DNA from 3 places in the Frateuria sp. sgz306004 genome. Region 1 is predicted to be linked to each of the others. Evidence: riboswitches for the same ligand, from Rfam matches in the RefSeq annotation. Region 1 holds a riboswitch; each other region holds the start of a gene.
What was found. A riboswitch is a leader RNA that binds a small molecule or an ion and turns the genes downstream of it on or off. The one in region 1 is predicted to bind cobalamin.
Positions count from the first base shown of each region.

Region 1 (10,568 bases):
TCGTAGAGAATGCCCAGCACGATATACATCGCCAAGATCGAGCCGATCAGCAGCACGTTGGCGTTCGAGCGCGTTTCCTCCAGGTTCTGCGCGCTGCCGGAGTAGCCCAGCTGCACGCCGGCCGGCAGTCGGGCGTCGGCCACGATCTGCGCGATCAGGGCGTTGGCTTTGTCCTGCGTCAGGTTTGGCTCGACGTTGTAGTAGATCTTGGATGCTTCCAACTGGTTGGTGTGGATCACGAACGATGGCGTCACCTGCGGGCTGATCTTGGCGACGGCCGACAGCGGCACCATGGTGCCCGCTTCGCTGCGCACATAGGTGTTGAGCAGCGTGCTCGGGTTCAACGAGCGTGCATCGGATGAGGTGAGCACCACCCAGTATTGGTTGATGTCGGAGTAGATGATCGACACCTGCCGTTGGCCAAAGGCGTTGTACAGCGCCGAATCCACCTGGCCCATGCTCACCTGGAGGCGCCCGGCGGTGGCGCGGTCCACGGTGAGCAGTTGCTGCTTGTCCACATCGTCGTAGTCGGTGCTGACGTCGCGGAACTCCTTGTGTTGGCGCATGCGTCGCGCCACTTCCAGTGCCAGCGGTTGCAGGTCCACCGTGCTGCTGCTCACCAGTTCGAAGCTCTGGCTGCCGCGGTCGCTGTCGTTGTTGTCGTTGAAGAAGCCGATGGAATTGATCGAGACGCGCAGCTCCGGCAGCTTGGCATACGCCTTGTTGAGGCGCGCGATGATGTCCTTGATCGGCTCGGGTCGCTCGCCCGGGCCGTGCCCGCGAGGCTTGAGATCCACGAACATGGTGGCCTGGTTGCCAACCGAGCCACCGGCGCGGTCGCTGCCAAGGAAGGTGGTGACATCGCGCACCGCAGGGTCTGCCAGCATGACGGCGGCGGCTCGCTGCGCGCGCGCGGCCATCAGCGTGGGAGAGATGTTGGAGTCGGCTTTGACGTCGCCCTGGATCATGCCGATGTCTTCCTGCGGCATGAAATTGAAGCCGAACAAGTTCACCACCAGCATCGACAGCGCCACGGTGAGGCTGAGTAGGATCAAGGGCTGCCAGCGCATCAGCCGGCGATGGTGCAGCGCCCAGTCCAGCGCGCGCTCGTACTTGTCGTGCAGGCTGCGGTCGAAGCGTTCCAATGCCTGTTCGAGCCGGTTCGGCTGGCGGGTGTTGTCGTGCTCCACGCGTAGAAAGCGCCCGCACAGTGCGGGTGTGAGGGTCAGCGAGATCACCGCCGAGATCACCACCGCCGAGGTCAGCGTGACGGAGAACTCGCGCAGCAACAGCGTGAACTGGTTGTTGCCGAACAGCAGCGGCGCGAATACCGCGATCAGCGACAGCGTGATGGACACCACCGTAAAGCCGATCTCCTTCACGCCCACCATCGCCGCCTCCAGCGGTGGCGTGCCTTGCTCCATATGGCGCACGATGTTCTCGATCACCACGATGGCGTCGTCGACCACGAAGCCGATGCACAGCACCAGCGCCACCAGCGACAGCGTGTTGAGCGTATAACCCAGCGACCACATCACCACGAAGGCACCGGCCAGCGACAGCGGCACGCTGATCATGGCGATCAACGTGGGGCCGACGCGACGCAGGAACACCAGCATCACCAGTGCCACCATCAACACGCTGAGCATCAGCGCCACCTGCACTTCGTGCAGAGCCGACTTGGTGGTCTGGGTGAGGTCGAAGATCGGGGTGATCTGGATATCGGCCGGCAGCCAGGCACGCATCTGCGGCAGCTTGGCGCGTACCGCGTCGGCGGTCGCCACGGCATTGGCTTCCGGGCGCTTGCTAATGCGCAGCGCAACGGCACGATCCTGGTTGAACCACGCGGCCTGGTATTCGTCCTGCTGGCCGCTGGTGACCTTGGCGACGTCGGACAGGCGCACCGGTGCGCCATTGCGGCTCGCGATGAGCAGGCTGGCAAAGTCGTCCGGTGAATGCAGCGCGTCGTTGGCGGTCACCGTCATCTGCGTGCGGCCATCGCTCAGGGCACCCTGCGGCGAGGTCACGTTGGCGGCCCGCAGCGCATTGGCCACATCGTTGGCGGTGAGGCTCTTGGCGGCCAGCGCCTGGGTGTTGAGCTCCACGCGCACGGCGCGCGGGCGTCCGCCGATGACGCGCACCTGGGCCACGCCGGGAATCTGGGCGATGGCCGGGTTGATCAGCGTGTCGGCCAGGTCATACAGCTTGTCCGGTGGCAGCGAGTGCGAGGTGAGCGACAGCAACAGCACTGGGATGTTGGCGGTGTTGAACTTGTAGTAACGCGGTGGCGCGGGCATGTTGGTGGGGAGGTCCACCATCGCGGCGTTGATGGCGGCCTGCACGTCGCGCGCCAGCTTGTCGGTGTTGTTGCCGAAGTTGAACAGCATGCGCACCGAGGTGGAGCCGTCGTTGCTCTCCGAGTGCATCTCCTTGATGCCGGCGATGCGGCCCAGGTGACGCTCCAGCGGCGCGGCCACGGTGGAGGCCATGGTCTGCGCGTTGGCGCCGGGCACCTCCACGTACACCACCATGCCGGGGAATTCGATCGAGGGCAGCGCGGCTACGCCCAGCAGCAAATAGGCCCACAGGCCGGCCAGGGCCAGCCCCAGCGCCAGCAGCGAGGTGCCGATCGGTCGGCGGATCAATGGCGCAAACAGGTTCACGGGTTCCCAACCCTTGGCGATGACGCGTCCCCGCGCGCCTTACGGACGAAGGCGCTACCGCGACGGGTCACCTCGTTCGCCTTTATGCCTGCAACCGCGCACGGGCGAATGTGCCGTTAGTCGGTGGCATGCGCTTCGTCTTGTTGGCGCAAGCCTGTCTGCGTGGCGTCGAGACGCGAACGGCGCGGTAGCCGCGCCGTTCGGTGGGTACTTCGAGCTGGTCTCAGCGTGCGGCCGGGCTGTAGCGTACGGTGAGGAACCAGCTGCGGCCGGGCTGGTTGAAGTAGTAGGCCGTTGCGTAGTTGCGATCGAACACGTTGGCGAGACGCGCTTCCACGCGCCACTGCGGCGCAAAGTCGTAGCTGGCGCGCAGGTCGGTGGTGCTGTAGCCGCCCAGGCGGTGTGTGTTGGCCAGGTCGTCGTAGGCTTTGCCGGAGGCGAAGAAGCTTGCGCCGATGCCGAAGGCGTCAAAGCGGCGGTCCACGTCCACGCGCGCAGTCTGCTCAGGGCGGCGCGGCAGCAGGTTGCCGCTGGCGCTGCCCTGCACGTTCTTGGGCTGCATCAGGGTGAGGTAGCTCTGCACTTGCCAGCCATCGAGGTTCACCCCGAACTGGCCTTCCACGCCACGAATGCGCGCCTTGCTGATGTTCTGCGGCACGTAGTTCTGGTCGAGCTGGATCAGGTCGGTGATGCGCGTCTGGTACACGTTCACGCCCCAGTTCCAGGTGTCCTGCGTCTGGCTCAGGCCGAGCTCGCCGCTGCCCGAGCGCTCCGGCTTGAGGTTGGGATTGCCCGAGCCGTAGGGGTAGTACACGTCGTTGAAGGTCGGCGCGTGGAAGGCGGTGCCATAGCTGGCCGACAGGCGCAGGCCGTGGTCGAACGCGTAGCCCCAAGCCACGCTGCCGGTGTCGTGGTTACCGAACTGGTCGTTGTGGTCGTGGCGCACCGAGGCCTGCACTTCGTTGCGGCCGAACGTGCCCATGTATTGCGCGTACACGCCGGTGTCCTGGCGGTCGCTGGCGAGGTAGCCGGTGGCGCTGTTGATGTGTTCCTGCTGGTAGTCCACACCCACGGTCAGCAATTGGTTGGTCGCCAGCGTCACGTCGTTCTGCCAGGAGGCCTGGTTGCGGCGGGAGTACGCGTAGCCGACCTTGCCGTACGGGTAGTACGTGGTGGTGCCGGCGTATGGGTCGGTGTAGGTGCCCTGGTAGTAGTTGGTGGAGTCGTCGCGGCTCTGGCCGGCGTTGAGCGTGACCTTCCAGGCATCGAGCGGCGTGAAACTGAGCTTGGCGCCGGAGACGATCTGCTGATTCACCGCCTGATTGCCGCCGTAGGGGCTGCCGGCGTAAGCGACTACGTTCTTGCTGCGCAGCCAGGTGGCTGACAGTTCAGTGCCGTTGTCCCAGCGATAGCCGCCGTTGGCCATGCCGTTCCAGTTGCGGAACGGATCGTTGTTCGGGTCGTCCACGAAGCAGCCCGCGCCCTGCTCGGCCGCGCCCAGGCGGCAGGCCGGGATGCCGCTGGTGTACTGACCACCCAGGCCCACGTTGAACCAGCTATGCGAATCGCCACCGGAAAGGCCAGCGTGTCCGTCCATGTAGCTGCGGTTGCCGGTGCTGAGGCTCAGCGACGGGCTCAGCCTGCCATTCGGGTTGCCGTGGCGGGTAAAGATCTGGATCACGCCACCCACCGCATCGGCGCCGTACAAGCTCGAACGAGGGCCGCGCACGAGCTCGATGCGCTCGATCTGGTCCACCGGGATCTGCTCGTACGCCGGCAGGCCCGCGCCCACGGTGCCGATGCGCACGCCATCGACCAGTACCAGCGTGTGGGTGGAGTTGGTGCCGCGCAGGAACAGCGAGCTTTGCTGGCCAAGGCCGCCCGATTGCGCGAACGATACGCCCGGCAGGCCCACCAGCAAGTCACGCACCGATGCTGGCTGCAGGCGTTCGATATCGGCGCGGGTGATCACGGTGACCGAAGACAATGCCTCGTCCGTGGTGATGGCGGTGCGTGTGGCGGTAACGATCACCGACGACAGCGAGGTCGCCTGGGTGGTATCGGCCGCGTGGGCGGCGAGCGAGCAGCACAGCAGCGCGGCTGCCAGCGGGGTCTTCTTCATGCGTGTTCCTTCGGGCGCGCACATCCGCGCAACCCTGGGTGGGGTTTCGATGGCAACACGGTGGAGAGGGCGTAGCCCGGCGAACGGCCATGACACGACACTCGACCTCGCCCACCGCGAGTCTTTCGTCACATGTCGGGCCGGTCTCCGGGCTTGCGTGCGGCATGCCGGGTGAGGGCATGCAGTCGTGGTCGCCTTCCCATGCATACGCACAGTGGCATCGTGACCGCGGCTGGATTCGCGCGCTTACCGTTGCGGGGGCAGCGCCGGACTAGCTGCATGGCAGCGCACCGGCTTCCCGTTTCATCCCGCCGAGATACGCGGCGGGACACCCGAACGGGCGAAATGTTAACGAGGCGGCGATGGCGCGGCAAATGCCCTGTGCTCTCGCTGGCGCCTGATATGCAGGAATTTGCGTTTTCAAAGGCGGCAAACTCTTTACGCGATCTATATGGGGCGCGGGTTCGCGCATATCGCTTCTTTATGGGGTGGCGACCCAGAATGGCGCCATGAAGAACGCCAACTCTCGCCCGCTCATCGACTTGCCATGGCGACACGTGCTGTTGCTGACCTGCGCACTGCTGTTCGCTGCGTCCATCTACAAGCTGATGATCGGTGCGGGAGCGGAGGCCGGCGTGTGGCGCGGCGCGGCGCTCACCTCGCTGTACTTGGGCTTCTGCATCACCCAGCGCCGGCTGTTTACGCCGGCGCGCCGCTATGTCGACTCGCTGCCTCGCGAGCGCTTCATCAAGTAACCCCCCGTTTCATGTCTCCCCGTGGCTTGCGCCAGCGCGTGCGCGTGCCTCGTCCATGGAGGGAAGCCGCGTGCCGGTGGGCGCATGCGGTTTCACGAGGTTCGCCTCACGCGACCGCCACGGCAGGGCGCCGTGGGCGGCGGGGAGACATGGAATTGGCTTTTAGCCCGCCTTGTTGGGCGCTTGCTGGGCGATCTGTCGGCAGCTCGTGCTGTAGTCGCGCAGGTTGCTGCGCACCGCATCCAGGTCCAGCGCAAAGCCGTAGCGTACGGCACCACCGCGATCGGCCAGCCATGCGCCCATCGAGTGCGCCGCCAGCAGCTGATTGAGTTGCGCTACGGGCACGGGGTGACTGAACACCAGCGATTGATTCACCGCGGCGACGCCGTCACGTTCGCCCTGCGGCGTGGGTTGCTGGTCGATCTCGAAGTACGAATGCGCGACGCGTGCGGCGATCTTGCGCGAGCGCTCGGCGCCCACGCTGTAGTACGCCGTGAGTGTCATGCCATCGGGGCGGCAGAGCAGCGTGATGCGATGCTCGCCATCGCGCGCTATCTGGCTCAGCGATAGCGAGGTAGCGCCGATCATCGGGTGATAGCTCGCGGTGGTCGGCAAGCGGCCGTTGTTGGCCAGGCCACTGGCGAGCATCGGGTCGGCATCGAACCAATGCACGTCGCCTGTCGGCGTATTGGCGGGTGCGGCGAACACGCCGGCACGAATACCCATGTCTTTCAGATACGCCGCCTTGTCGTCGGCCGACACACTATCGGTGACGCCGGCCTGCACGCCCAGGCGATCGTTACCGGTGGGCGCCCAGCGATAGAGGCCACCGAGATAGGCATAAGCGCAGGCATCCAGACATTGCGCGGCGCGTGGCCCGGCCGGCATGCGTGCCGTGCGGCGTGGCACGCCCAAGTGCGTGGCGAGCGCGCCATCGCGAAACAGTCGACCCAGTGCCAGGCCGCTGGCCATGTCGCCGCCGTTGGCGTTCAAGTAGATATCGGAACCGGGTGGAATCTTGCCGGCTTTGATCAACGCCTCAAGCCGATGCGGCGCATCGGCGTCGATGCGGCCATACAGATACACCTGCGGCACCTTCGCCACGGCCAGCGTCATGCGGTCGTTGTTCACCTGGATGGCGAGCTGGTCGCTGTTGGCCGGCACGCTGCCGCGCGTGCCTGGCTCCAGTGCGTGCGCGTACCCGATCAGCATGGCGCCGCTGGCGAGAAACGCGGCACGCACGGCGCGCGTGGATCGCAAGAACGAACGGAGGCGAGGGCTGGTGAACACAGGCACGACTGAATCCGGAGACGACGGTCGCTCAGTGTGCGTGGTTTGACATGCGGTGCAAGTGAAAGGGCCCTGCCTTCGGATAGCTGACGGTCAGGTGGATGAACGAGGTGTCCGGACACGCCATAGTGTCCGCGGCAGCCAATCCCGGACGTCCGCGAGATTGTCCGCGGACTGCGGTCATTGGCGCTTGTCTTGGCGAAAGTGCCAGAAAAACAGGGGTTTCCGCTTTGGCACGCTGCTTGCCATATCTGTCATGACATCGACGGTGCAGGGGCTCCGTCGGCATGGCTTCGCTTATCGAGATTCCAAGGAGATGGCTTTGAACACCTTCCGCACCACCCTGCTGTTCGCGCTGACCTTCGCCGCCGGCATCGCCGCCCAGCCTGCCGCCTATGCCGCCGACGCGTCGAGCAAGATGATGTCGCGCGAGCGTGTCACCAGCATCCTCGACAACAACCGCATGATCGACACCACGCAGGGTGTGAACGAGAAGATCAAGGTGCACATCAACGGTATCGACCAGTGGATCTCGGTGCGCGGCAAGGATCGCCGCAACCCGATACTGCTGGTGCTGCACGGTGGTCCGGCCGCGCCGATGATGCCAGAGGGCTACATCTTCCAGACGCCGTGGGAGGACTACTTCACCGTCGTGCAGTGGGATCAACGTGGCGCCGGCAAGACCTATCGCGCCAACACCGAGGAGGCCATGGCGCCCGGCATGACCGTGGCCGGCATGACCGATGACGCCAGCGAACTGGTCAAGTACCTGCGCGATCGCTACAGCAAGCAGAAGATCTTCGTGCTTGGCCACTCGTGGGGAACCGTTCTGGGTGTCGAGCTGGCGCAGAAGCATCCCGAGTGGATCTACGCGTACATCTCCGTGGGCCAGGTGGTGAACGGTCGCCGCAACGAAGAGGATGGCTTCAACTTTGCGCTCCGCCAGGCCAAGGCCGAAGGCAACGCCACGGCGATCCGCGAGCTGGAGGCGATGGCGCCCTATCCGGGCCCGGGCCCGCTCACCCTCGACCGGCTGGGCATGCGCAGCAAGTGGGAGATGTACTACGGCGGCCTGGCCTGGGGCCACAAGGACTACCAGTTCGACGTGGACGGCGAGGAGCTGTCGCCCGATTACAGTCGCGCGGATCTGGAGGCGATCGACAAGGGCAGCCTGTTTTCGCTCAATCACCTGATGCAGCCGCTGCTGGACGTCGACTTCGACCGCACCACGCATTTCAACTGCCCGGTGATCGTGTTCGTCGGCGCGCACGACTACACCACCTCGCACACCCTCACCGAGGAGTGGTTCGGTCACCTGCAGGCGCCCTCAAAGCGTCTGGTGAGCTTCGCCGATTCGGCGCACATGATCATGCAGGAGCAGCCCGGTCGCTTCCTGCAACACCTGCTCACCGATGTGCGCCCGCTGGCCGAGAAGGCCGGCGACGTGGCCCCGGCGGAGGTGGTGCGCGACCACTGAGCCTGCACGGCTAGGCGAATCAAATGCCCCGGTCGGTAACGGCCGGGGCATTGGCGTTCAGTCGGTCTGCAGCTCGGCGACGAAATCGTAGATGTCGCCGCGATACCACGAGGTGGTGAACTCCACCACGCGGCCGTCATCGAGAAAACTGCGACGTTCGATGTTGAGGCCGGCGCTGCCCACCGGCACGTGCAGCAAGCGCGCCTGCTGCGCGCCGAGCGATACCGCGCGCAGGCGCTGCAGGGCGCGGCGCGGGCGAGCACCTAGCGCTTCCAATACCTGGTACAGCGAGTCGTGCACGATGGTGGGGTCCGGCAGGATGCTGGCCGGCACCACGCTGCGCTCGATCGCCAGCGGCTCTTCCTTGGCATAACGCACGCGGTGCAGGCGCGCCACCAGCACGCCCGGCGACAGGTTCAGCGCCATCGACTCCTCCGGCGTCACCTCGCCCACCACGCGCTCGGAAAACTCCGAGCGGGGGTTCAGGCCACGGGCGCGCAGATCCTCGGTGAAGCTGGTGAGGCGCGACATCGGCTTGATGATGCGCTCGGCCACGAAGGTGCCCGCGCCGTGGCGCTGGTGCAGCAGACCCTCTTCGACCAGGCCGGCAATGGCCTTGCGTACCGTCACGCGCGACAGCTGCAGCAGGCGCGACAGGTCGCGCTCGCTGGGCAGGGCCTGACCCGGCTCGATGTCGCGGTGTTCCACCACGTTGCGTATGGCCCGGCGCAGGCGCAGGTAGGCCAATGGCTGGCTGGCGGCCGGGTCCCGGCTGAGCCGGCGGTATTCGTTGACGAGGGCGGTTTCCATGCCGTCACGATACCAATGACCATACCACTCTGGCAATGCGCCGTTTTGGCGGGAATTTCCGGTGGTACCAATTTTGGGGGCTAACCCTTGGCCTGACTCGATCGCCAAGTTGGATCGAGAGAACTGGTTTTGTCTGGTATGTCACTGGTACGATCGACAGGCACCGCACGTGGTATGCATGCCACGTGTCGTCCCCCGCATCGCCTTGAGGTGACTGAAGTGACTGCTTCTCCCCAGCCGGTCGAACCCTTCGACCTGGTGATCTTCGGCGGAACCGGCGACCTCGCCGTACGCAAGCTGCTGCCTGCCCTGTACCACCGCTACGCCGATGGCCAGATTCCCGATACCAGCCGCGTCATCGGCATCGCCCGCGAGGTGCTGGACGATGACGGCTACCGCGCCCATGCGCGCAAGGCGCTGCTGGAAAACGGCGGCAGCAAAGACAAGGTGGACGCCTTCCTTGCGCTGCTGCGTTATCGCGCGCTCGACGCCCGCAAGGACGAGGGCTGGGATGCGTTCGCCGCGCTGATGGGCGAAGAGCCCGAGCACGTGCGCGTGTTCTATCTCTCCACCTCGCCGGACCTGTTCGTCGACATCTGCAATCGCCTGGGTGCCCACGGCCTCAACCAGGGCAAGGCACGCGTGGTGCTGGAGAAGCCGATCGGCCGCGACCTGGCCAGCGCCAACCAGATCAACGACGACGTGGGTCGCGTGTTCGGCGAATCGCAGACCTATCGCATCGATCATTACCTCGGCAAGGAAACGGTGCAGAACCTGCTCGCGTTGCGCTTCGGCAACGTGCTGTTCGAGCCGCTGTGGAATGCCGAACACATCGATCACGTGCAGATCACCGTGGCCGAAACGCTGGGCGTGGGTCAGCGCGTGGCTTATTACGACCATGCCGGCGCACTGCGCGACATGGTGCAGAACCACATCCTGCAGTTGCTGTGCATGGTGGCGATGGAGCCGCCCTCCTCGCTCACGCCCGACGCGGTGCGCGACGAGAAGCTCAAGGTGCTGCGCTCGCTCAAGCCCATCGATGAAAGCAACGCGGCGCAGCTCACCGTGCGTGGCCAGTACAAGGCCGGTGCCGCCGAAGGCCAGAGCGTGCCGGGTTACCTGGACGAACTCAAAGATCACAAGTCGCACACCGAAACCTTCGTGGCGGTGAAGGCGGAAATCGCCAACTGGCGCTGGGCCGGCGTGCCGTTCTACCTGCGTACCGGCAAGCGCTTGCCCGAGCGCGTGTCCGAGATCGTGGTGGTGTTCAAGCCGGTGCCGCATTCCATCTTCGACGCCGCCGCCGGCCCGCTCGCGCAGAACCGCCTGGTGCTGCGCTTGCAGCCGGACGAAAACATCAAGCTGTGGGTGACCATCAAGCATCCGGGGCCGGGTGGCTTGCGCCTGCGCCATGTGTCGCTGGACATGAGCTTTGCCGAGGCCTTCGGCGT
Region 1 is NZ_JBYLFE010000007.1:145,971-156,538, forward strand. It holds gene AC3G2C_RS15870 (efflux RND transporter permease subunit) at 1-2,663, opposite strand, end outside; gene btuB (TonB-dependent vitamin B12 receptor) at 2,887-4,785, opposite strand; cobalamin riboswitch at 4,907-5,137, opposite strand; gene AC3G2C_RS15880 (hypothetical protein) at 5,295-5,540, shown strand; gene AC3G2C_RS15885 (hypothetical protein) at 5,703-6,836, opposite strand; gene AC3G2C_RS15890 (alpha/beta fold hydrolase) at 7,153-8,307, shown strand; gene AC3G2C_RS15895 (GntR family transcriptional regulator) at 8,365-9,117, opposite strand; gene zwf (glucose-6-phosphate dehydrogenase) at 9,337-10,568, shown strand, end outside.

Region 2 (10,568 bases), on a different contig from region 1:
CGCCCGGCTTCGCATGGCGCGACTTTCTCCAGCAGGCGCAACTGGGTGGACTCCAGCGAGTGGTCGTTGCCGAGAAGGGCGCGTTCCCGTCACTGGCCGCGCTGTATGCCAAGACGCCGGTGAGCACGATCCAGGCCTGGCAGGCCACGCGCATCGCCGACAACGCCGCGTACTACTTGTCCAAGCCATTCCAGGACGCGTACTTCGACATGCACGCCAAGACGCTGACCGGGCAGCAAGCGCAGAGCGCTCGCTGGAAGCGCGCCGTCGCCGCGGTGTCGGGTGGTGATTGCGGCGTTGGCGATCGCCTCGCCTGCTTCGGCAATCTGGGCTGGGGCGTGGGTGAGCTGTACACCGCCCAATATTTCCCCGCCGCGTCCAAGGCCAAGATCGAGGAATTGGTTGCCAACCTCAAGGCCGCCTATCGCGTGCGCATCCAGCAGCTGGACTGGATGGGGCCGCAGACCAGGCAAGAGGCGCTGCGCAAGCTCGACACTTATGTAATCAAGGTGGGTTACCCCGACCATCCGCGCGACTACAGCAAGGTCACGCTGCGCAGCGACGACCTGGTCGGCAACGTGCTGCAGGCGGCGCAGGCGGATTGGTCGTTCTACGTGAATCGCCTCGACGGCCCGGTGGATCGCAGCGACTGGTCGATGACGCCGCAGACCAACGATGCCTACAACGGCTCGTTGCGTGACATCGTGTTCCCCGCCGCGATCCTGCAGCCGCCCATCTTCGACCCCAGCGCCGACCCCGCCATCAACTACGGCGCCATCGGCGGCGTGATCGGCCATGAACTCACCCACGGCTTCGACGACGAAGGCCGCAAGATCGACGCCGACGGCAAGCTGCGCGACTGGTGGACCGGTGCCGACGCCAAGGCCTTCGACGAGCGTGCCAAGAAACTGGGTGCGCAGTACGACGCTTTCCAGCCCCTACCCGGGGTGCACATCAACGGCGACCTCACCATGGGCGAAAACATCGCCGACCTGGGCGGCCTCACGCTGGCCCTGGATGCCTACCACGCCTCGCTGCATGGCAAGCCCGCGCCGGTGATCGATGGGCTCAGCGGTGACCAGCGCGTGTTCCTCGGCTGGGCACAAGCCTGGCGCGGCAAGCTCACCGACGACGCCATCCGCCGCCAGGTCACCAGCGACCCGCACTCGCCGCGCGCATTCCGCGTCAACGGCCCGGTGCGCAATATCGATGCGTGGTATCGGGCCTTTAACGTGCAACCGGGCGAGCAGCTCTACCTCGATCCGATGGAGCGTGTGCGGATCTGGTAGCCCGAACTGGGTTGACCTCCTCAGCCCGCAGGTCGCTTACCTAGAGCACCCGGCTAGCCTTCACTGACGCGCGGCCGTCGCGTCAGTGAAGGCGTACACTCTTGGTGATACTGTCGCCGCTTACCATGGCGCGCACAGCACGGGAGCACGCCATGGCACCGAATGCAACGCGACGATCTCACTGGAGTCGCTGGCTGGGCGGGGCGCTGCTGGCACTGCTGACGGCCGGTGCGCTCACCGGCTGGCTTACCCTGCCCACACAGCCGGATGCGTTCTATGCGCCGCCGCGCCACCTGCCCACACAGCCCGGCGTGCTGCTGCGCGTGGAGGCCTTTGATCGTGACGTGCCGGCGGGTGTGCACGGCTGGCGCATCCTCTACACGAGCACCCACGGCGATGGCACGCCGGCGCTGGCCAGCGCCATCGTGCTGGCACCTGCGCAACGTGGCGACCACGCTCTGCCGGTGATTGCCTGGACCCACGGCACCACGGGCGTGGCCAGTGGTTGCGCACCGTCACTGTTGGCCCACCCGTTTGCCAACGTGCCGGCGCTGCCGCAGGCGCTGGCGCAAGGCTGGGCCGTCGTGGCTACCGACTACACCGGCCTGGGCACGCCTGACGCGCACCGCTACCTGATCGGCGAGGACGAGGCGCGCGCCGCGCTGGATGCGGTGCGGGCGGCGCATCGCATGGGTGGCCTGGCGCTGGCGAACGATACGGTGGTGTGGGGACACTCCCAAGGCGGGCACGCCGCGCTGTGGACCGGCATCGTGGCCCCCGCCTACGCGCCCGAAGTGCGAGTGATGGGCGTCGCGGCGCTGGCGCCCGCCAGTGATTTGCCGGCACTGCTGCATCGCGACCAGGACAGCCTGATCGGTCGCCTGTTATCCGCCTACATCACCAGCGCCTACGTCAGGCAGTATCCCGAGTTGCGCATGGAGGAACTCGTGCGCCCCTGGACGGCCTCGCTGACGCGCGACATGGCGCGTCGCTGCCTGGCCGGCGCCGGTGGAGTCGTCGCCGCCGGTGAAGCGGCGCTGCTACGGCGCAGCCTGTTTCGTGAAGACCCCGCCAGCGGTCCGCTCGGCGCGCGCCTCGCGCAGAACGTGCCGGGCGCGCACATCGAGGCGCCCTTGCTGATTGCCCAGGGCCTGACCGACACGCTGGTCTGGCCCGATCTACAGGACGCCTTCGTGCACGGTCGCTGTGCCGCCGGCCAACCATTGCGCTATCGCCGCTATGCAGGGCGCGACCACCTTTCGCTGGTGGCTGCCGACTCGCCATTGACGGCAGACCTGCTGACCTGGACACAGCAGCGCTTCGCCGGCATCGCCGACGAGGGCAATTGCTCTCGCCAATGAGCACCCGCCATGCGTCATGGCAGGCGCATCCGGCGCGGACATGCGATATACGTACGCGCCCATGCCCTGGCCCAGGATTGCCATGCGTCGCCTTCGTTGCTGGTGTGCAAGCCTCACCCTGAGCCTGGCCTGCGTGTCGGCCATGGCATCGTCATCGCCGGTAACCGCCACCGGCCCGGCCGGTAGCCTGGCCGGTACGCTGGAAACGCCGGACACCGCGCCGGCGCATGCGCCACTGGTGCTGATCATCCCCGGCTCGGGGCCGACCGATCGCGATGGCAATAGCCCGACAGGGCTGCATGCCGCGTCTTATCGCCTGCTCGCCGAGGATCTGGCCAGGCAGGGTGTGGCGAGTGTGCGCATCGACAAGCGCGGGATGTTCGGCAGCGCCCATGAAGGCCTGGACGCCAACCAGGTGACGATGGACGACTACGCCGCCGACGTGGACGCCTGGGTGCGGCAGCTGCGCCAGACACGTGGCGCCTCCTGTGTCTGGCTGCTGGGCCACAGCGAAGGCGCACTGGTGGCCACCCTGGCCGCGCAGCGCACGCAAGGCGTGTGCGGTCTGATCCTGCTCGACGGCGCGGGGCGATCCTCCGCCGATGTGCTGCTGGGGCAACTCGAACGCTATCCCGCCAACGCGCCACTGCTGCCGCGTGCCAGGAGCATCGTCGAGGCGCTGCGCCATGGCCAGCACGTGGATGTCGCCAGCGATCCGGCGCCCCTGCAACGCCTGTTCCGGCCCAGCGTGCAGGGCTTCCTGATCAGCTGGTTCGCCCAGGATCCCGTACAGGCGCTGGGCAAGACCCACGGCCCGGCGCTGGTGATCCAGGGCAGCGACGACCTGCAGGTCACCACCGACGACGCACGGCGCCTCGCTGCCGCGCGGCCGGGCGTGCAGCTGAAGGTGATCGACGGCATGAATCACGTGCTCAAGACCCCCGCCGCGGGGGACGCGGCCAATCTGGCGAGCTACGGCGACCCCAGCCTGCCCCTGGCCGAGGGACTCGTGGCCGCCATCGCGGGTTTCGTCCACGGCAAGTAAGCACCCTCCGACAGGCTCCTCTCGACCGAGACCGGCCGCCCCGGGCCGGTCATTACGGCACCGCCGCGGACCTCCTCCCGGGCCGACCGGGCCAGAAAATTTTCTGCAGCAGGCTAAGCCCGTTCCACGGCTGGCATTTTCCGGCTTATCCACGCGCCATCCACAATCTGTTGGGTTGACCCACCCTGATCCGCCCGATATGTTGTGCCCCGTCGGTGCCACTCTCAGACGTCACGTCGGACTGGCTTAAAAGGGAATCCGGTGCGAATCCGGAGCTGCCCCGCAGCGGTAAGCGGAAACGAAAGCCAACAACGCACTGGCCCTCAGCGGCTGGGAAGCGGGAGCGAGTAGGCGGGTCGCAAGACCCACGTCCGCAAGTCCGAAGACCTGCCGACACGCTGGCGCCGAAGCGCGCCAGTGACTGGGTGACGGCTTCCGCGGGGAGGCGCGTCGAAGCGCGGGGTTGAGCCCCGCCGCTCGACCGTCCGCGAAAGCCCAGCCTTCAGCCCTGCGCGCGGGAGCAGGTGGTTGATGACCACGCTTGGAGCGAAGTCGCCATGCAACCTATCGATACCACCTCGCGCGAACGCCACGACGATCGCGTGGAAGATACCGCTTTCTCCGCCGCCAGCGCCGTGGCCGACACGCCGCGCGCCGACGCACCCTTCGCGCTGACCCCGCCGCACAACCCCGGGCAGATGCGCGTGACCAAGCGCAGCGGCCGCCAGGAAGTGGTGGACGTGAACAAGATCGTGCGCGCCGTCACCCGCAGCAGCGAAGGCCTGCACGGGGTGGACCCGCTGCGCGTGGCGCTCAAGACCATTGGCGGCCTGTACGACGGCGCCACCACGCAGGAACTGGACGAGCTGTCCATCCGCACCGCCGCCGCCCTCACCGCGGAGGAGCCCGAGTACGGCCAGCTCGCCGCGCGCCTGCTCAGCGCCTTTATCGACAAGGAAGTGAGCGGCCAGGAAATCCAGAGCTTCTCGCAATCCATCGCGCGCGGCGCGGAGCTGGGCATCGTCAACGATCGCCTGCGCGACTTCGTGGCCACCAATTCGCGCAAGCTCAACGACGCCATTGATCCGCTCGCCACGCGCCGCTTCGAGTACTTCGGCCTGCGCACCGTGTATGACCGCTACCTGCTGCGCCATCCGCAGCTGCGCAAGGTGGTGGAAACCCCGCAGCATTTCTTCATGCGCATCGCCTGCGCCCTGGGCGGCGGCGAGATCGGCGAAACGCTGGAACTGTATCGCCTGCTCTCCTCGCTGGAATACATCGCCAGCTCGCCGACCCTGTTCAACTCGGGCACCGCGCACGAGCAGCTCAGCTCCTGCTTCCTGCTCGATTCGCCAGCCGACTCGCTGGAGTCGATCTACGAAAAGTACGGCGATGTCGCCAAGCTCAGCAAGTTCGCCGGCGGCATTGGCCTGGCCTATTCGCGCGTGCGTTCGCGCGGCTCGCTGATCAAGGGCACCAACGGCCATTCCAACGGCCTGGTGCCGTGGCTGAAGACGCTGGACGCCTCGGTGGCCGCCGTGAACCAGGGCGGCAAGCGCAAGGGCGCCGCCTGCGTGTACCTGGAACCGTGGCACGCGGATATCGAGGAATTCCTCGAACTGCGCGACAACACCGGTGACGACGCACGCCGCACGCACAACCTCAACCTCGCCAACTGGATCCCCGACGAGTTCATGCGTCGTGTGGAAAGCGACGGCGACTGGTCGCTGTTCGATCCCAAGGTCGTGCCGCACTTCGTCGACAGCTGGGGCGAGACCTTCGAGCGCGCCTACCGTGAGGCGGAAGCCAATGGCCTGGCCGTGAAGAAGGTGAAGGCGCGCGAGCTCTACGCCCGCATGCTGCGCACGCTGGCCCAGACCGGCAACGGCTGGATGACCTTCAAGGATCGCAGCAACGCGACCAGCAACCAGACGGCCAAGCCGCAGAACGTCATTCACCTGTCCAACCTGTGCACCGAGATCCTGGAAGTCACCAATGCCGAGGAAACGGCGGTGTGCAACCTGGGCTCGGTCAACCTGTCGCGCCACGTGGTGGATGGCCAGTTCGATTTCGACAAGCTCGCCGCCACCGTGCGTACTGCGGTGCGCCAGCTCGATCGCGTGATCGACCTGAACTTCTACCCCATCGACACCGCCAAGGTCGCTAACAGCAAGTGGCGTCCGGTGGGCCTGGGCGTGATGGGCCTGCAGGACGTGTTCTTCAAGCTGCGCCTGCCGTTCGATTCGGCCGAGGCACTGGCGCTGTCCACGCGCATCGCCGAGGAGATCTACTTCAACGCGTTGTCGCAGTCCAACGAGCTGGCCATGGAGCAAGGCGCGCACCCGGGCTTCGATGAAAGCCGCGCGGCCAACGGTGAGCTGCAGTTCGACTACTGGCCCAGCGCCACGCCGCACGACCAGGCACGCTGGGACGCGCTGCGCGAGTCGATCAAGGCCAAGGGCCTGCGCAACTCGCTGCTGATCGCCATTGCGCCCACCGCCACCATCGCCTCGATCGCCGGCTGCTACGAGTGCATCGAGCCGCAGGTGAGCAACCTGTTCAAGCGCGAAACGCTGTCGGGCGACTTCCTGGTGGTGAACCGCTACCTGGTGGAAGAGCTGAAGACGCTGGGCCTGTGGACCACGGAAATCCGCGACGCCATCAAGCTGGCCGAAGGCTCCATCCAGGGCATTGCCGCCATTCCCGAGCGCCTGCGCACGATCTATCGCACCGTGTGGGAGCTGCCGCAGAAGGCGTTGATCGACCTGGGCGCGGCACGCGGCGCGTACATCGACCAGAGCCAGTCGCTGAACCTGTTCATGGAAAACCCGAACATCGGCCAGCTCAGCTCCATGTACATGTACGCATGGAAGTCCGGCATCAAGACCACCTACTACCTGCGCTCGCGCCCGGCGACCAAGATCGCCAAGACCACGGTGTCGGCGGCGCCTGCCGCCAAGCCCGCCGCGCCGGTCGTGGATCAGGAGCAGGCGAATGCTGCCGTGTTCTGCTCGCTGGAGAACCCGGAGTATTGCGAGGCTTGCCAGTAAGCATCGGCCGTCGTTTCAGTGGAGGCTGGAACCCCGTGCCCTTTGCTCGGCGCTGGAAAGGCACTGGGTCCCAGCGTTCGCTGGGACGACGGTCAAATGCAGATGTCGTCGTAGAGGTCACGCCAGTAAGAGTTGGTTTTCTCGATGATGTCGATCTTCCAGACCCGCATCCACGCCTTGATTGCCTTCTCTCGCCGGATGGCCGACTCCATGGTTTCGTGCAGTTGTACCAGACCAACGTATGAACCTGATACTGGCGGGTGAACCCTTCGACGGCGTCGTTGCGATGCTGCCAGATGCGTGCCGGCAAGTTGGAGGTGACACCCGTGTACAAGGTGCCGTTGCGAGTGCTGGCGAGGATGTAGACGCACGGTTGGCGGACGCCCATGGAGAATCTCGGTTTGAACCTAACTTGAGCTTGCCTCCTCCACGCACTCAACACGACCGTCATCCCAGCGAATGCTGGGATCCAGCGCCCTTCTCCGACACGTTTCAGTGGATTGACGGAAGGCACTGGATTCCCGCTTTCGCGGGAATGACGGGCAAAGACTCACAGCGCCGACATAGGCTGCTCACACTGAAGGAATCTCATGTCCACCCAGCACATTCTCGACCCCGGCTTCGAACTCACCCTGCGCCCGATGCGCTACCCCGAGTTCTACGAGATGTATCGCAATGCCATCAAGAACACCTGGACCGTGGACGAGGTGGATTTCTCGCTGGACGTCACCGACCTGCGCTCCAAGATGTCCGAGGCCGATTGTCACCTGATCCATCGCCTGGTGGCGTTCTTCGCCACCGGTGACACCATCGTGGCGAACAACCTGGTGCTGAACCTGTACCAGCACATCAACGCGCCCGAAGCGCGCATGTACCTCTCGCGCCAGCTGTTCGAGGAAGCGCTGCACGTGCAGTTCTACCTCACCCTGCTGGATACCTATATTCCCGACCCGACCGAGCGCAACAAGGCGTTCGCGGCCATCGAGAGCATTCCCTCGATTCGCCAGAAGGGCGAGTTCTGCTTCAAGTGGATCGACTCCGTGCAGAACCTGCAGAAGCTGGAAACGCGCGAGCAGCGCCGCCAGTTCCTACTCAACCTGATCTGCTTCGCCGCCTGCATTGAGGGCCTGTTCTTCTTCGCGGCCTTTGCGTACGTGTACTTTCTGCGTTCGCGCGGCCTGTTACATGGCCTGGCGTCGGGCACCAACTGGGTGTTCCGCGACGAGAGCTGCCACATGGCCTTCGCCTTCGACGTGGTGCGCACCGTGCGTGCGGAAGAGCCCGAACTGTTCGACGAAGAGATGCGCGCACAGATCGAGCAGATGCTGGAAGAGGCCATCGCCTGCGAAACGCAGTTTGCCGAAGACGTGCTTTCCGGCGGCGTCGCCGGCCTGTCGGTGAAGGACATGCGCCAGTACCTGGAATACTGCGCCGACCAGCGCCTGGCTCAGCTGGATCTGCCCAAGAAGTACGGCGTGCGTAATCCGTTCGACTTCATGGACCTGCAGGACGTGCAGGAAGTGACCAACTTCTTCGAGCGTCGCGTGTCCGCCTACCAAGTGGGCGTGCAGGGCGAAGTCGCCTTCGACATGGCGTTCTGATGCCACCGGGCGCCGCGCGCAACGCGCGGCGCCGTTTCACGGCCCCTTGCGGCCAAAGAATCGCCGCAGTGCCGTCGGTAGCCAGCCGCCCTCGGCGGTATCGCCAGTGAGCTTGAGCATGTTGCGTCGCACCGCCTCCACATAGGCCTTGTCGTCCGTGCGGATATGCTGGAACAACCAACGTGACAACATCGCGCGCATGGGCTCGGACACGTCCTCTCCCGCCCGGTGCCTCGCACGGTACTGGCGCACGCGCCCCACGAACGCCTCATGCGTGCGCTTGTGCGGCCGATCGAGGGCGTAGCCGGCGTCCTCCATCAAGGCCTCCTCGAAGGTGAAGTGCGAGTAGGTGTAATCGATCAGCTCATCCATCGCCGCCGCCATGGCCTGGCGGTCGCGCTGCTCCTGCGCGTCCTGCAGCGCGTTGATGATGTCCACGATGCGCCGGTGCTGCTGGTCGATCACATCGATGCCGGTGTTCAAATCGTCGTGCCAGAGCAGATGCCCCATGCCTGTCCCCCTGCGTGTGAGCGCGTGGCCGGCACCATGCAGCGCCGGCCGCTGCCGATCTTGGCGGCGTCAGCGACGGCCGCCGAAGAAGCGGCGCAGCGAGCGCGCCAGCCAGCCTTGCTCGTGATCGCCGTCGTCGTTTTCATGCAGGTGTCGACGCACCGAATCCACGATGGCCTTGTCGTCATTACGGATATGGTTGAACAACCAGTGCGAGAGCGTATGCAGCAACTCGTGGGCGATGTCCTCCTCCGCATGGAAACGCAGGCGGTACTCGGAGACGCGCTTGACGAACACCTCATGCACGCGCTTGTGCGCACGGCAGAATTCGTAGCCGGCGTCCTCCATCAAGGATTCCTCGAAGGTGAAGTGCGACAGCGTGTAGTCGACCAACTCGTCGAGGATGTCACCGATCTCCTGGCGATGGCCGCGGTCCATCGCCTCGTGCAGATGGTTGATCATCTCCACGATGCGCCGATGCTGGTTGTCGATCACCTTGATGCCGGTGTTCAGGTCGTCTTGCCAAACCATGTACGACACCGTCGCACTCTCCCCTGTGCTTGCGTGCATGTATTGGCGGACAAAGCGGCGGCGATGAGCTTGCGCTACATCAAGCCGGCCCGGCCGCATCGGGTTTCGCGACACTAAGCCGCAGTGGCGGCCGCCGCCGCTGCGCCCTCAGGCATGCCGAGCGGCCTATTGACTACACGTGTAGTCAGCGAGTAGGTTGACTACACGTGTAGTCACCTGGATCGTGATCATGAGCAAGCCCTCCATCGGGGACCAGGAGCTGGCGCTCCTGCAGTACCTGGCCGAACACCAACCCGCCTCCGTCGGCGAAGTCGCCGCGGGGTTCGGCGAACCGCGCGGGCTGGCCCGCTCCACCGTGCTGACCATGATGGAACGCCTGCGCGGCAAGACCTTTCTGCGCCGCAAGCAGGTGGATGGCGTGTACCGCTACAGCCCGGCCACCGGCCCGGGCGAAGTGATGCGCAGCGCGGTGGGGCAGTTCGTGCAGAACACCCTGAAGGGTTCGGTGTCGCCGTTCGTGGCCTGGATGTCCGAACGCGCCGAGGTCAGCGAAAGCGAGCTGGCCGAACTCGAAGCGCTGGTGTCGCAACTGCAATCTCGCCGTAAGGAGAGCTGAGATGAGCACCCTTCACACCTTTGCCCAGGATTGGCTGGTGCGACTGGCCTGGACCTCGCTGCAGGCCGCATTGCTGGTGGGCGCCATCTGGGCGCTCGGCCGCGCGCTGCCGCGCCTGTCGGCCGCCACCCGCTCGCTGCTGTGGTGGTTGCTCGGTGTGCAGCTGCTGCTCGGCATGACGCTGCCCACGCCGGTAGCACTGCCCCTGCTGACGCCTTCGGCGGCGCCGGCCGCCGCCGCACCGGCGCCCGTGGAAGTGGCGTACGCCGCGCCCAGCGAACATCGCATCGCCGGTTTCAACGCGTCGGGCACCAGCGCCTCCACCGATGCACTGGCCGCCCCGGCGGTGATTCATCGCGCATCGGGCGATACGCCGGTGTCATCGCATTGGCCGTGGCAAAACATGCTGCTGGCGCTGTGGCTGTCTGGCGTGCTTCTGCAGGCGGCGTTCGCGGTTCGCCAGTGGCGCCAGGCCCGCGCGGTGCTGCGAGCATCGCAGGCACTGCACGATCCCTACCTGCTGGCCGCTTGTGCCGAGCAGGCCAAGGCACTGGGCCTGCGCCGC
Region 2 is NZ_JBYLFE010000006.1:136,839-147,406, forward strand. It holds gene AC3G2C_RS14355 (M13 family metallopeptidase) at 1-1,289, shown strand, start outside; gene AC3G2C_RS14360 (lipase family protein) at 1,442-2,650, shown strand; gene AC3G2C_RS14365 (alpha/beta hydrolase) at 2,733-3,695, shown strand; cobalamin riboswitch at 3,892-4,104, shown strand; gene AC3G2C_RS14370 (ribonucleoside-diphosphate reductase subunit alpha) at 4,253-6,745, shown strand; partial or broken gene AC3G2C_RS14375 (GIY-YIG nuclease family protein) at 6,838-7,133, opposite strand; gene AC3G2C_RS14380 (ribonucleotide-diphosphate reductase subunit beta) at 7,336-8,346, shown strand; gene AC3G2C_RS14385 (bacteriohemerythrin) at 8,383-8,856, opposite strand; gene AC3G2C_RS14390 (bacteriohemerythrin) at 8,926-9,396, opposite strand; gene AC3G2C_RS14395 (BlaI/MecI/CopY family transcriptional regulator) at 9,617-10,003, shown strand; gene AC3G2C_RS14400 (M56 family metallopeptidase) at 10,005-10,568, shown strand, end outside.
Region 2: it holds a riboswitch for cobalamin, as region 1 does, so the genes downstream of both, AC3G2C_RS14370 (ribonucleoside-diphosphate reductase subunit alpha) here and btuB (TonB-dependent vitamin B12 receptor) in region 1, are expected to answer to the same signal.

Region 3 (10,568 bases), on a different contig from region 1:
AAGAGCTCGATCGTCTGGAGCGTCGCCTGATCCAGCTGAAGATTCAGCGCGAGATGCTGAAGAAGGAAACGGATGAGGCCTCCAAGAAGCGCCTGGCCGACCTGGATGCCGATATCGAGAAGCTGGAGCGGGAGTTCTCCGACCTCAACGAGATCTGGAAGTCCGAAAAGGCCGCGCTGCAGGGCGCGACCAAGGTGAAGGAGCAGATCGAAGCCGCGCGTCTTGAGCTGGAGGCCGCTCAGCGGCGTCAGGATTACGCCAAGATGAGCGAGATCCAGTACGGCAAGTTGCCCGAGCTGGAGAAGCAGCTCGAAGCGGCGCAGGCGGCCGAAAAGCAGGACTTCAAGCTCGTGCAGGATCGCGTGACCGAAGAGGAAATCGCCGAGGTCGTGTCGCGCTGGACCGGTATCCCGGTCAACAAGATGCTGGAAGGCGAGCGCGACAAGCTGCTGCACATGGAAGAGGCGCTGCACAAGCGCGTGGTGGGCCAGGACGAGGCCGTGCGCGCGGTGTCCGACGCGATCCGTCGCGCCCGTGCAGGCCTTTCCGATCCCAATCGCCCGTACGGCTCGTTCCTGTTCCTTGGCCCCACCGGCGTGGGCAAGACCGAGCTGTGCAAGGCGCTGGCCGAGTTCATGTTCGATACCCAGGATGCGATGGTGCGCATCGACATGAGCGAGTTCATGGAGAAGCATTCCGTGAGCCGCCTGATCGGCGCCCCCCCGGGCTATGTGGGTTACGAAGAGGGCGGCTACCTGACCGAAGCCGTGCGCCGCCGGCCGTACAGCGTGATCCTGCTGGATGAGGTGGAGAAGGCGCATCCGGACGTGTTCAACATCCTGCTGCAGGTGCTCGACGATGGTCGACTCACCGACGGCCAGGGCCGCACGGTGGATTTCCGCAACACCGTCATCGTGATGACCTCCAACCTGGGGTCGCAGATGATCCAGGAGCACGCCGGCGACAGCGAGGCCGACTACATGCAGATGAAGGCCGCGGTGCTGGGTGTGGTGCAGGCGCACTTCCGGCCGGAGTTCATCAATCGACTCGATGAGCTGGTGGTGTTCCGCCCGCTGGAGAAAAAGCAGATTCGCGCCATTGCCAAGATCCAGCTGGCCTATCTGGAAAAGCGCCTGGCCGAGCGTCAGCTCAAGATGGAGATCAGCGACAAGGCGTTGGACCTGCTGGGCAACGTGGGCTTCGATCCGGTGTATGGCGCACGCCCGCTCAAGCGGGCCATCCAGCAGCAGCTGGAGAATCCGTTGGCCAAGGAGATCCTGGAAGGTCGCTTTACCGCCGGCAGCACCGTGGCGGTGGATGCGGAGCACGGCCACCTGAGCTTCAGAAAGCAATAAGCCAGGCCACATCGTGCGGCGTTTGGACGCCCGTCCTGTGGAAGCAGGGCGGGCGTCTTGCGTTGGGGGCGCGCCCCCGGGGGCGACAAGCTCTGTTACCATCCCCGCCGCCTGAGGTGACCACCGCACTATGCCGGTGGTTGAAACGGGAATCCGGTGCGGCGCGTAAGCGCCTAGTCCGGAGCTGCCCCCGCAACGGTAGGCGAACGGCGATCCCTGGCGATCGCCGGAACGGCAAGCAAGCCACTGTGCCACGCAGGCATGGGAAGGCGTCGTTCCGACGGACATGATGTCCGCGTTCGTGAGCCCGGAGACCGGCCTCGAGGTACGACCAGACAGGCGGTGGGCCATGTCATGGATGCCGTACCTCGTGCGGCCGCCACGTCTCCTTCCGCCTGCCTGTTACCCCGACTCACCCGCGCGGGCAGGCGCGGTCCAGGAGCAATGTTTTGGCCATCCAGGTTCCCTTTGTACGCCGCGCCGTGCTGGCGGCGGCGTTGTTGTCCGTGTTCTCTCCCGCGTTCGCCGATGGCGCCACCGATCTGGACGGCGTGGTGGTCACCGCCACGCGCACCGCACAGACGCAGGATCAGACCCTTTCGGCGGTTACCGTGATCGAGCGCGCCGATATCGAACGACTGCAGCCGGCATCACTGGCCGACCTGCTGCGCGGCACGCCCGGCCTGCAACTGGCCAACAACGGCGGCCCCGGCAAGAGCACCAGCGTATTCCTGCGCGGCACCGAGGCCGATCACGTGCTGGTATTGGTGGACGGCATCAAGATCGGTTCGGCCACCCTGGGCAGCGCTTCGCTGCAGGACATCCCGGTGGAGCAGATCGAGCGCATCGAGATCGTGCGCGGCCCGTTTTCCAGCCTCTACGGCTCGGAGGCGATCGGTGGCGTGATTCAGATCTTTACGCGACGCCCCGAAGGCACCTTTGTGCCGAGCTTCATGCTGGGCGTTGGCAGCTACAGCCACCTCACCGGTTCGGCCGGCCTGGCCGGCAAGGTCGGCAACGGCTGGTATGCGCTGGAGGCATCGCATGACCAGACGCACGGCATCAACGCGTGCCGCATGGGGGCGCTGGAGGCGAGGGCGGGCTGCTTTGCCGACCAGCCGGACAAGGACGGCTACCGCAACAATGCCCTAACCCTGCAGAGCGGCTACCGCTTCGACGATCAGTGGGATGCCGACGCACGCGCCTTCCGCAGCGAAGGTCACAACGGGTACGACGGCAGCTACTCCGATTATGCCGAGAACGCCACGCAGGTGGTGGGTGGCCGCGTGCATTACCGCCCCAGCCAGGCCCTCACGCTGACCTTGAGCCTGGGCACCAGCGGCGACTTCAGCAAGGACTACCTGCACGGCATCTACAAGGATCGCTTCGATACGCATCGTGACCTCGGCTCGTTGCAGGCGGATGCTGCGCTGTGGGGCGGCGTGCTCACCGACGGTTTCGATTGGCAGCGCGATGCGGTGGACAGCTCCACCGCGTACGCCCTGGACAGCCGCATCAATCGCGGCCTGTTCGCGCAGTGGCAACAGAGCTTTGGCCGACAGTCGCTGCAGGCCAGCGTGCGCCGTGACGACAACAGTCAGTTCGGCGGCAAGAACACCGGCAGTTTGCTGTGGGGCTGGGACTTCACCCAAGGCCTGCGCCTGACCGCCAGCTACGGCAGCGCCTTCAAGGCGCCGACCTTCAACGAGCTGTATTACCCCGGCTATGGCAATCCCAGGTTGGGGCCGGAAACCTCGCGCAATCTCGAAGTGGGTCTGCGTGGCAGCTACGGCTGGGGTTATTGGTCGCTCAATGCCTTCCGCAACAACGTCAGCAACCTCATTACCTATGACGCATCCACCGGTTTGCCAGGAAATGTGGAGGAGGCGCGCATTCGCGGTGCCGAAGCCGTCGTCAGTGGCCAGTGGGCCGGGTGGCACCTCACGGGTACCGCCACCTGGCTGGACCCGCGCGACGAATCGGTCGGCTACCACGGCAACCTGCTGCCGCGCCGGGCGCGCCAGTCCGGACGCGTGGACGCGGACCGGAGCTTTGGTGATTTCAGCATCGGCGGCACCTGGTACGCAGCGGGGCGCCGCTATGACGACCTGGCCAACCGGCATGAACTGGGTGGCTACGCCACGACGGATCTGCGCGTGGCCTATGCGCTCACCCGCGAGTTCAAGGTGCAGTTGGCGCTCAATAACGCCTTTGCCAAGAACTATGAGACTGCCTGGTACTACAACCAGCCGGGTCGCAATGTCATGTTGACCCTGCGCTATCAGCCGGCGCAGTAACGCGCATGCGACGGCGGGGCCGGTTGGCCGGTCCCGCCCGATTTTCCTCGTGGAGTAACGATATGAAGATGCCCCAAGGTTCCCGTCTTGTCGCATGGACGCTCGCGTTGGCGCTGGCGATGGCGGTGACGCGCTTCAAGCATGTTGGCGATGCGCTGCACCTTCCCGATGCATCGATGGCCGTGTTCTTTCTCGGTGGCTTGTACGTGCGCAGGCATGTTGTTTTCGTCGCGATGGTGCTGCTCGCCGTGGCATTGGACTGGGCATCGATTCGATACGCCGGGGTCAGCGATTTCTGCGTAACACCGGCCTACGCCTTTCTGCCGCTGGCTTATGCGGCCCTGTGGTATGCCGGTCGAGGTTACGCACCGCGTCTCAACGCGCGGCCGCTCACCTTGCTCGGTGCCTTTGCGGTGGCGCTGGTGGCCGCCAGCGCGTCGTTCGTCGTATCCAACGGCGCGTTCTATTGGCTGGGCGGCCGCTACGCCGAGCCCAACATGAGTCAGTATCTGGCTCGACTGTGGCAATGGGGCCCGCTGTTCGTTCGTACCACGCTGGGTTACGTCGCCGTGGCGCTGGTGGCGCATGCTGCTGTTGCCCGGCTCGTGTCGCAAGGGACGTCATCCACGGGGGAAGGAGCAAAGGCATGAGTGATACCGAGCAGGGCGCGGCGGAAGGCGCCGCCGAGCAGCGCCATCGCGAGCGCATGCAGCGCAAGAAGGCCTTGGTGGACCGCAAGATCGCCCGCGCCACCATCGAGCGTGGCGTACTGGTGGTGAACACCGGCAACGGCAAGGGCAAGAGTTCCTCGGGCTTTGGCATGCTGGCCCGCTCACTCGGGCATGGTTTTCACTGCGGCGTGGTGCAGTTCATCAAGGGCAGCTTTTCCACGGGCGAGGAGGCCTTCTTTCGACACTTTCCCGAGGAACTGGACTATCACGTGATGGGCGAGGGTTACACCTGGGAAACCCAGGACAAGGCCCGCGACATCGCCGCAGCGACAGCCGCCTGGCAGGTGGCCTGCGCCATGCTGGCCGATCCGTCCTACGATTTCGTCTTGCTGGATGAACTCAACATCGCCCTGGTGAAGGGCTATCTGGATGTGGCGCAGGTATGCCAGGCGCTGACCGCGCGGCCGCCGGAGCAACATGTGGTGGTCACGGGTCGCGGGGCGCCTGACGAGTTGCTGGCCGTTGCCGATACCGTGACGGAGATGCGCCTGGTCAAGCACGCCTTTCAGGCCGGTATCCGCGCACAGAAGGGCATTGAACTGTAGGTGGCTGCATGAGTGCACATACGCGCGCTTGTTCCGCGCTGCTGATCTCGGCGCCTGCGTCGGGGCAGGGCAAGACATCCGTCACGGCCGCGCTGGCCCGTTGGCATACGCGCCAGGGTCGGCGTGTCCGTGTGTTCAAGACCGGTCCGGACTTTCTTGACCCCATGGTGCTGGAGCGCGCCAGCGGTGCGCCTGTCTATCAGCTGGACCTGTGGATGAACGGCGAGGACGACGTGCGGGCACGCCTGCACGCTGCCGCGGGCGAGGCCGATCTGTTGCTGGTGGAAGGCGTGATGGGCCTGTTCGATGGTGGCCTGTCGAGCGCGGACCTCGCGCAGCGCCTGGGCTTGCCGGTGCTCGCGGTGATCGACGGTTCGGCCATGGCGCAGACGTTTGGCGCCGTGGCGTTGGGGCTGGCGCGCTATCGCGAGGGCCTTCATGTGTATGGCGTGGCGGCCAATCGTGTGGGCAGTGCCTATCACGCTCAATTGCTGGCCGAGAGCGTGCCTTCGCCCTTGCAGTGGCTGGGCGCGTTGCCGCGCGATGCCTCGCTGGCTTTGCCGGAGCGACATCTGGGGCTCGTAGCCGCGACGGAGCTGGAGGACATCGATGCGCGCCTGGATGCGTTGGCCGATGCGTGGTCCATGCATGCCTCGACGGCGATGCCGACACCCGTATCGTTCGATGCCGTGGCGCCCGTGCCGGTGCCGTCGTGGTTGCGTGGACAGCGCATCGCCGTGGCACGTGATGCGGCGTTCTGTTTTCTCTATGCGGCCAATCTCGATCTGTTGCGAGCCGCGGGTGCGGAGTTGTGCTTCTTCTCACCGCTGGCCGGTGACCCGCTGCCTGCGTGCGACGCGGTGTGGCTGCCGGGCGGCTACCCCGAACTGCACCTGAGCACGCTGGCCGCCAGGCAGGACCTGCGGCAAGCGCTGCACACGCATGTCGCCGCCGGCAAGCCCATGCTGGCCGAATGCGGTGGATTGCTCTACGCACTGGAAACGCTTGCGCCCGTGGATGGCGAGCCCGTGCCGATGGCCGGCTTGCTGCGTGGCTCGGCTCGCATGCAATCGCGCTTGGGTGGGCTGGGCATGCAATCGGTGCAATTGCCCGAGGGCAGTTTGCGCGGACACACGTTTCACTACGCCGCAGCGGAGGTGCACGAAGCGCCGCTGGCGCAGGCCGCCAATCCGGACGGCGGTCCAAGTCGTGAAGCGGTGTATCGACGTGGACGTTTCACCGCCAGCTTCGTGCACTTCTATTTTCCTTCCGCTCCCGAGGCCGCGTTGCGCCTGTTCCTGCCATGAGTGTTGCATTGGCCGCCTTCGCCGCCGTGTTGCTCGACGCCTGCTGGGGCGAGCCACGCATCGCGCATCCGCTCGTCGCCTTTGGTCGCTGGGCGCGCGTGGTGGAGACACGAGCGTATGCGTCGCGTCGTCTGGCGGGAGCGCTGGCATGGGGTGTGGCGGTGCTGCCGTGGGTGGCGCTTGCGGCATGGCTGTCCGCATGGCTGCGCGCCATGTCACCGTGGTGGGCCACCGCATGGGAGGTGGGCGCGCTCTATCTCGCCCTAGGGCACCGCAGCCTGTCCGAGCACGCCATGCCGGTGGCGCGCGCCTTGCGGCAGGGCGATCTTGCGGCCGCGCGTGCGGCCGTGGCGCGCATGGTCAGCCGCGATGCCGGGCTGCTGGATGAAAGCCAGGTAGCTGCCGGCGCTACCGAGTCGGTCCTTGAGAACGGCAATGACGCGGTGTTCGGTGCGCTGTTCTGGTTCGTGCTGTTCGGCGCGCCGGGTGCTGTGCTCTATCGGCTCGCCAACACACTGGATGCCATGTGGGGTTATCGCACCGAACGCTACGCGCATTTTGGCTGGGCTGCGGCGCGCATCGACGATGTATTGAACTACGTGCCGGCGCGACTCACCGCCATGAGCTATCTGCTGCTGGGCGATGCGAGTGGCGCTTGGCGTTGCTGGCGCACCCAGGCCGCTGCGTGGGATAGCCCCAGCGCGGGGCCCGTGATGGCGGCCGGCGCGGGAGCGCTGCATATCAGGCTGGGTGGGCCAGCCCCTTATGAGGGACGCTGGGAGTCGCGGCCCGCGCTGGGTGAGGGTGCGCCTGCGGATGCGCGAAGCATTGAACGCGCACTGGCGCTGGTTCGTCGGTCGGTGACGCTGTGGCTGCTGGTGTTGGCTGCATGCGCATTGTTGAGGGGAGGAGCACATGCTTGAGCATGGTGGACGTCTGCGGCGTGCCGCGCGCGAGTACGGTCTGGCGCTGGAACACTGGATCGACCTTTCCACGGGCATCAGCCCTCACGCCTGGCCTGTGCCGGCCATACCGGCGAGCGCTTGGCACCGCCTGCCCGAGGACGACGATGCGTTGATCCCGGCCGCGCTGGATTACTACGGTGCGCCGCATGTGCTGCCCATCGCCGGGTCACAAGCCGCCTTGCAGCAATTACCTCTTTTGCGTGAACGCGCGCGGGTGGGCGTGATCGCGCCAGGTTATGCAGAGCACGCTCGGGCGTGGCGTGACGCGGGGCATTGGGTGGAAACCCTGCCGGCCATGGAATTGCTGACGCGCGTGGGGAATTTCGATGTGATCGTACTGATCCATCCCAACAACCCCGGGGGCGAACGTTTCACGCGGCAAGAGCTGTTGGCTTGCCATGCCGCGCTGGCCGCTCGGGGCGGCTGGTTGGTGGTGGATGAGGCTTTCATGGACGCCACGCCTGGCGAAAGTTTGTGCCCACTGTCGGGGCGTGAGGGCTTGATCGTGCTGCGTTCGGTGGGCAAGTTCTTCGGCCTGGCAGGTGCGCGCGTGGGCTTTGCATGCGCCAGCGTCGGTCTGCTCGGCGCGTTGCGCGAGGCCTTGGGACCGTGGACGTTGAGTGGGCCCGCACGTTACGCGGTGCAGCGCGCGCTCGTCGATGTGACATGGCAGGCTCAGGCGCGCGAATGGCTGCATGCACACAGTGCGCGCCTCGCCAGCTTGTTGAGCGGACACGGTTTGGCGCCTGCCGCGGGCTGCGCCTTCTTCCAGTGGTGCTGCGACGATCGAGCGCCCGCATGGCACCGGGCCCTGGCCAAGCAGGGCATCCTGACGCGTTTGTTCGATACGCCACGCAGCTTGCGGTTCGGCATACCTGGTGATGAAAGCGCCTGGCAGCGATTGGAAGCGGCACTGATGTCGCTGCATGGCACGGAGCGTGTTTCGTGAGTGCGCGCGTGCTGATGGTGCAAGGTTGCACCTCCGATGCAGGCAAGAGCACCTTGGTAGCTGCGTTGTGCCGATGGCTGCATCGGCAAGGTTGCTCAGTTGCGCCGTTCAAACCGCAGAACATGGCGCTCAATGCCGCCGTGACTGTGGATGGCGGCGAGATCGGTCGGGCACAAGCGGTGCAGGCGCAGGCCGCTGGCGTGCCACCGCACACCGATTTCAACCCGATTCTGCTCAAGCCCCAGACCGATGTGGGGGCGCAGGTGATCGTGCACGGGCACGCCGTTGCCAGCATGAACGCATGCGACTACCACGATTACAAACGCATCGCGATGGAAGCAGTGCTGGCATCGCACGATCGACTGGTTAGTGCTTACCAAACTGTGGTGGTCGAAGGGGCCGGCAGCCCGGCCGAGATCAACCTGCGCGATCGCGATATCGCCAACATGGGCTACGCCGAGGCCGTGGATTGCCCCGTGTTGCTGGTGGCCGACATCGACCGTGGCGGCGTGTTTGCGCACCTGGTTGGCACTTTGGCGCTGTTGTCGGAAAGCGAGCGTGCGCGCGTGGTTGGCTTCGTCGTCAATCGATTCCGGGGCGATCTGGCTCTTTTGCGGCCGGGGCTGGATTGGCTGGAGCGTGAGACCGGCAAGCCGGTGCTCGGTGTGTTGCCCTATCTGCATGGCCTGCAACTCGAAGCCGAAGATGCCCTGCCGCGCGAGGCGCCACGAAAGGAAAGTGCCCGTTTGCGCGCGGTCGCACCGGCGCTGCCTCGCATCAGCAATCACAACGATTTCGATGCGCTTCGCGCACACCCCGAGGTGGATTTCCGCTTTGTGGGCCCCGGCGAGGCGCCGCCGCCGTGCGATCTCATGGTGCTGCCCGGCTCCAAGTCGACACGAGCCGATCTGGCATGGTTGCGTACCCATGGATGGGACCAGGCGATGGCGCGGCACCTGCGCTATGGCGGCAAGGTGATCGGTATCTGCGGTGGCTTCCAGATGCTGGGCCGCTTCGTGCATGATCGCCAGGGCATCGAGGGTGAGCCGGGCTCGAGCGACGGACTGGGTTGGCTGGCATTGGAGACCACGCTGGAGGCGCGCAAGCAATTGCGCCGCGTGGAAGGGAAGTTGGTCCTGGGAGGGGCGCGCGTGAGCGGCTACGAAATCCATTGCGGCGTGAGCCGGGGCGAGGCGCTTGCACGGTCATCGTGCCTGTTGGACGGCGGTGCCGTCGACGGTGCGCTTTCGGACGACGGGCAAATTCTCGGCACCTATCTGCACGGTCTGTTCGATGAGCCCGAGGCGCTCGCGGCGGTGCTCGCGTGGGCAGGTTTGGACGGGGCTGCACCGCTGGACATGCAAGCGTTGCGCGAAACGAGCATCGAGCGACTGGCCGACGCCGTGGAAACGCATCTGGACACCGCCGCGCTGCGCCACCTGCTGCTGGATGGAGGCCATCCATGCGTTGCCTGATACTCGGTGGGGCGCGCTCGGGAAAGAGTGCGCTGGCCGAACGCCTGGCTCACGAATCCGGCCACCCGGTCACCTACATCGCCACTGCGCAGGCGCACGACGCGGAGATGGCCGCGCGCATCGCCCACCATCGTGCGGGCCGCCCGTCGTATTGGGAATGCGTGGAAGAGCCGCTCGCTTTGGCGGAGGCATTGCACGCGCATGCCCGGCCTGGACATTGCGTGTTGGTCGATTGCCTCACCCTGTGGCTGAGCAACTTGCTGGGGGCTGGTGACGACGCGCGCTTCGAACACGAACGCGATGCCTTGCTGACTGCGTTGCCGACACTGACCGGACAAGTGCTGCTGGTGAGCAACGAGGTGGGCCTCGGTGTTGTGCCGTTAGGCGAACTCACGCGGCGCTTCGTCGACGAAGCCGGGCGCCTGCATCAGGCGTTGGCTGTGCACTGCGAACGCGTGTTGTTCGTGGCCGCCGGCTTGCCGCTCACACTCAAGAACGAATCGAAACATCCCTGAGGGAAGCACTACATGAGCCATGACTGGCTGCGGGAACCGTGTTTTTCCATCCATGAAGAGAGCAGGGAGCGCGCGCGTGAACATCAGGGGCAATTGACCAAGCCGCCGGGCTCGCTGGGCACGCTGGAGACCCTCGCCATTCGACTGGCTGGTATGCAGCACAAGCCGTTGCCCTCGGCGCAGCAGGTGTGGATCAGCGTGTTCGCCGGCGATCATGGCGTGGCGGCCGAAGGCGTGTCCGCGTTTCCGCAGGTGGTCACCGGGGAAATGGTGCGCAACTTCGCCAACGGTGGCGCCGCCATCAGTGTATTGGCGCGCACGCTGGGTGCCATGCTGGAAGTGGTGAACCTGGGTACCGTGAACGACCCGGGTGAATTGCCACATGTGCGGCGCGCCATCATCGCTCCGCAAACCCATAATTTCTGCGAA
Region 3 is NZ_JBYLFE010000003.1:331,206-341,773, forward strand. It holds gene clpB (ATP-dependent chaperone ClpB) at 1-1,355, shown strand, start outside; cobalamin riboswitch at 1,453-1,692, shown strand; gene btuB (TonB-dependent vitamin B12 receptor) at 1,805-3,652, shown strand; gene AC3G2C_RS07705 (hypothetical protein) at 3,715-4,302, shown strand; gene cobO (cob(I)yrinic acid a,c-diamide adenosyltransferase) at 4,299-4,928, shown strand; gene AC3G2C_RS07715 (cobyrinic acid a,c-diamide synthase CobB) at 4,937-6,235, shown strand; gene cbiB (adenosylcobinamide-phosphate synthase CbiB) at 6,232-7,158, shown strand; gene cobD (threonine-phosphate decarboxylase CobD) at 7,151-8,149, shown strand; gene AC3G2C_RS07730 (cobyric acid synthase) at 8,146-9,624, shown strand; gene cobU (bifunctional adenosylcobinamide kinase/adenosylcobinamide-phosphate guanylyltransferase) at 9,612-10,139, shown strand; gene cobT (nicotinate-nucleotide--dimethylbenzimidazole phosphoribosyltransferase) at 10,152-10,568, shown strand, end outside.
Region 3: it holds a riboswitch for cobalamin, as region 1 does, so the genes downstream of both, btuB (TonB-dependent vitamin B12 receptor) here and btuB (TonB-dependent vitamin B12 receptor) in region 1, are expected to answer to the same signal.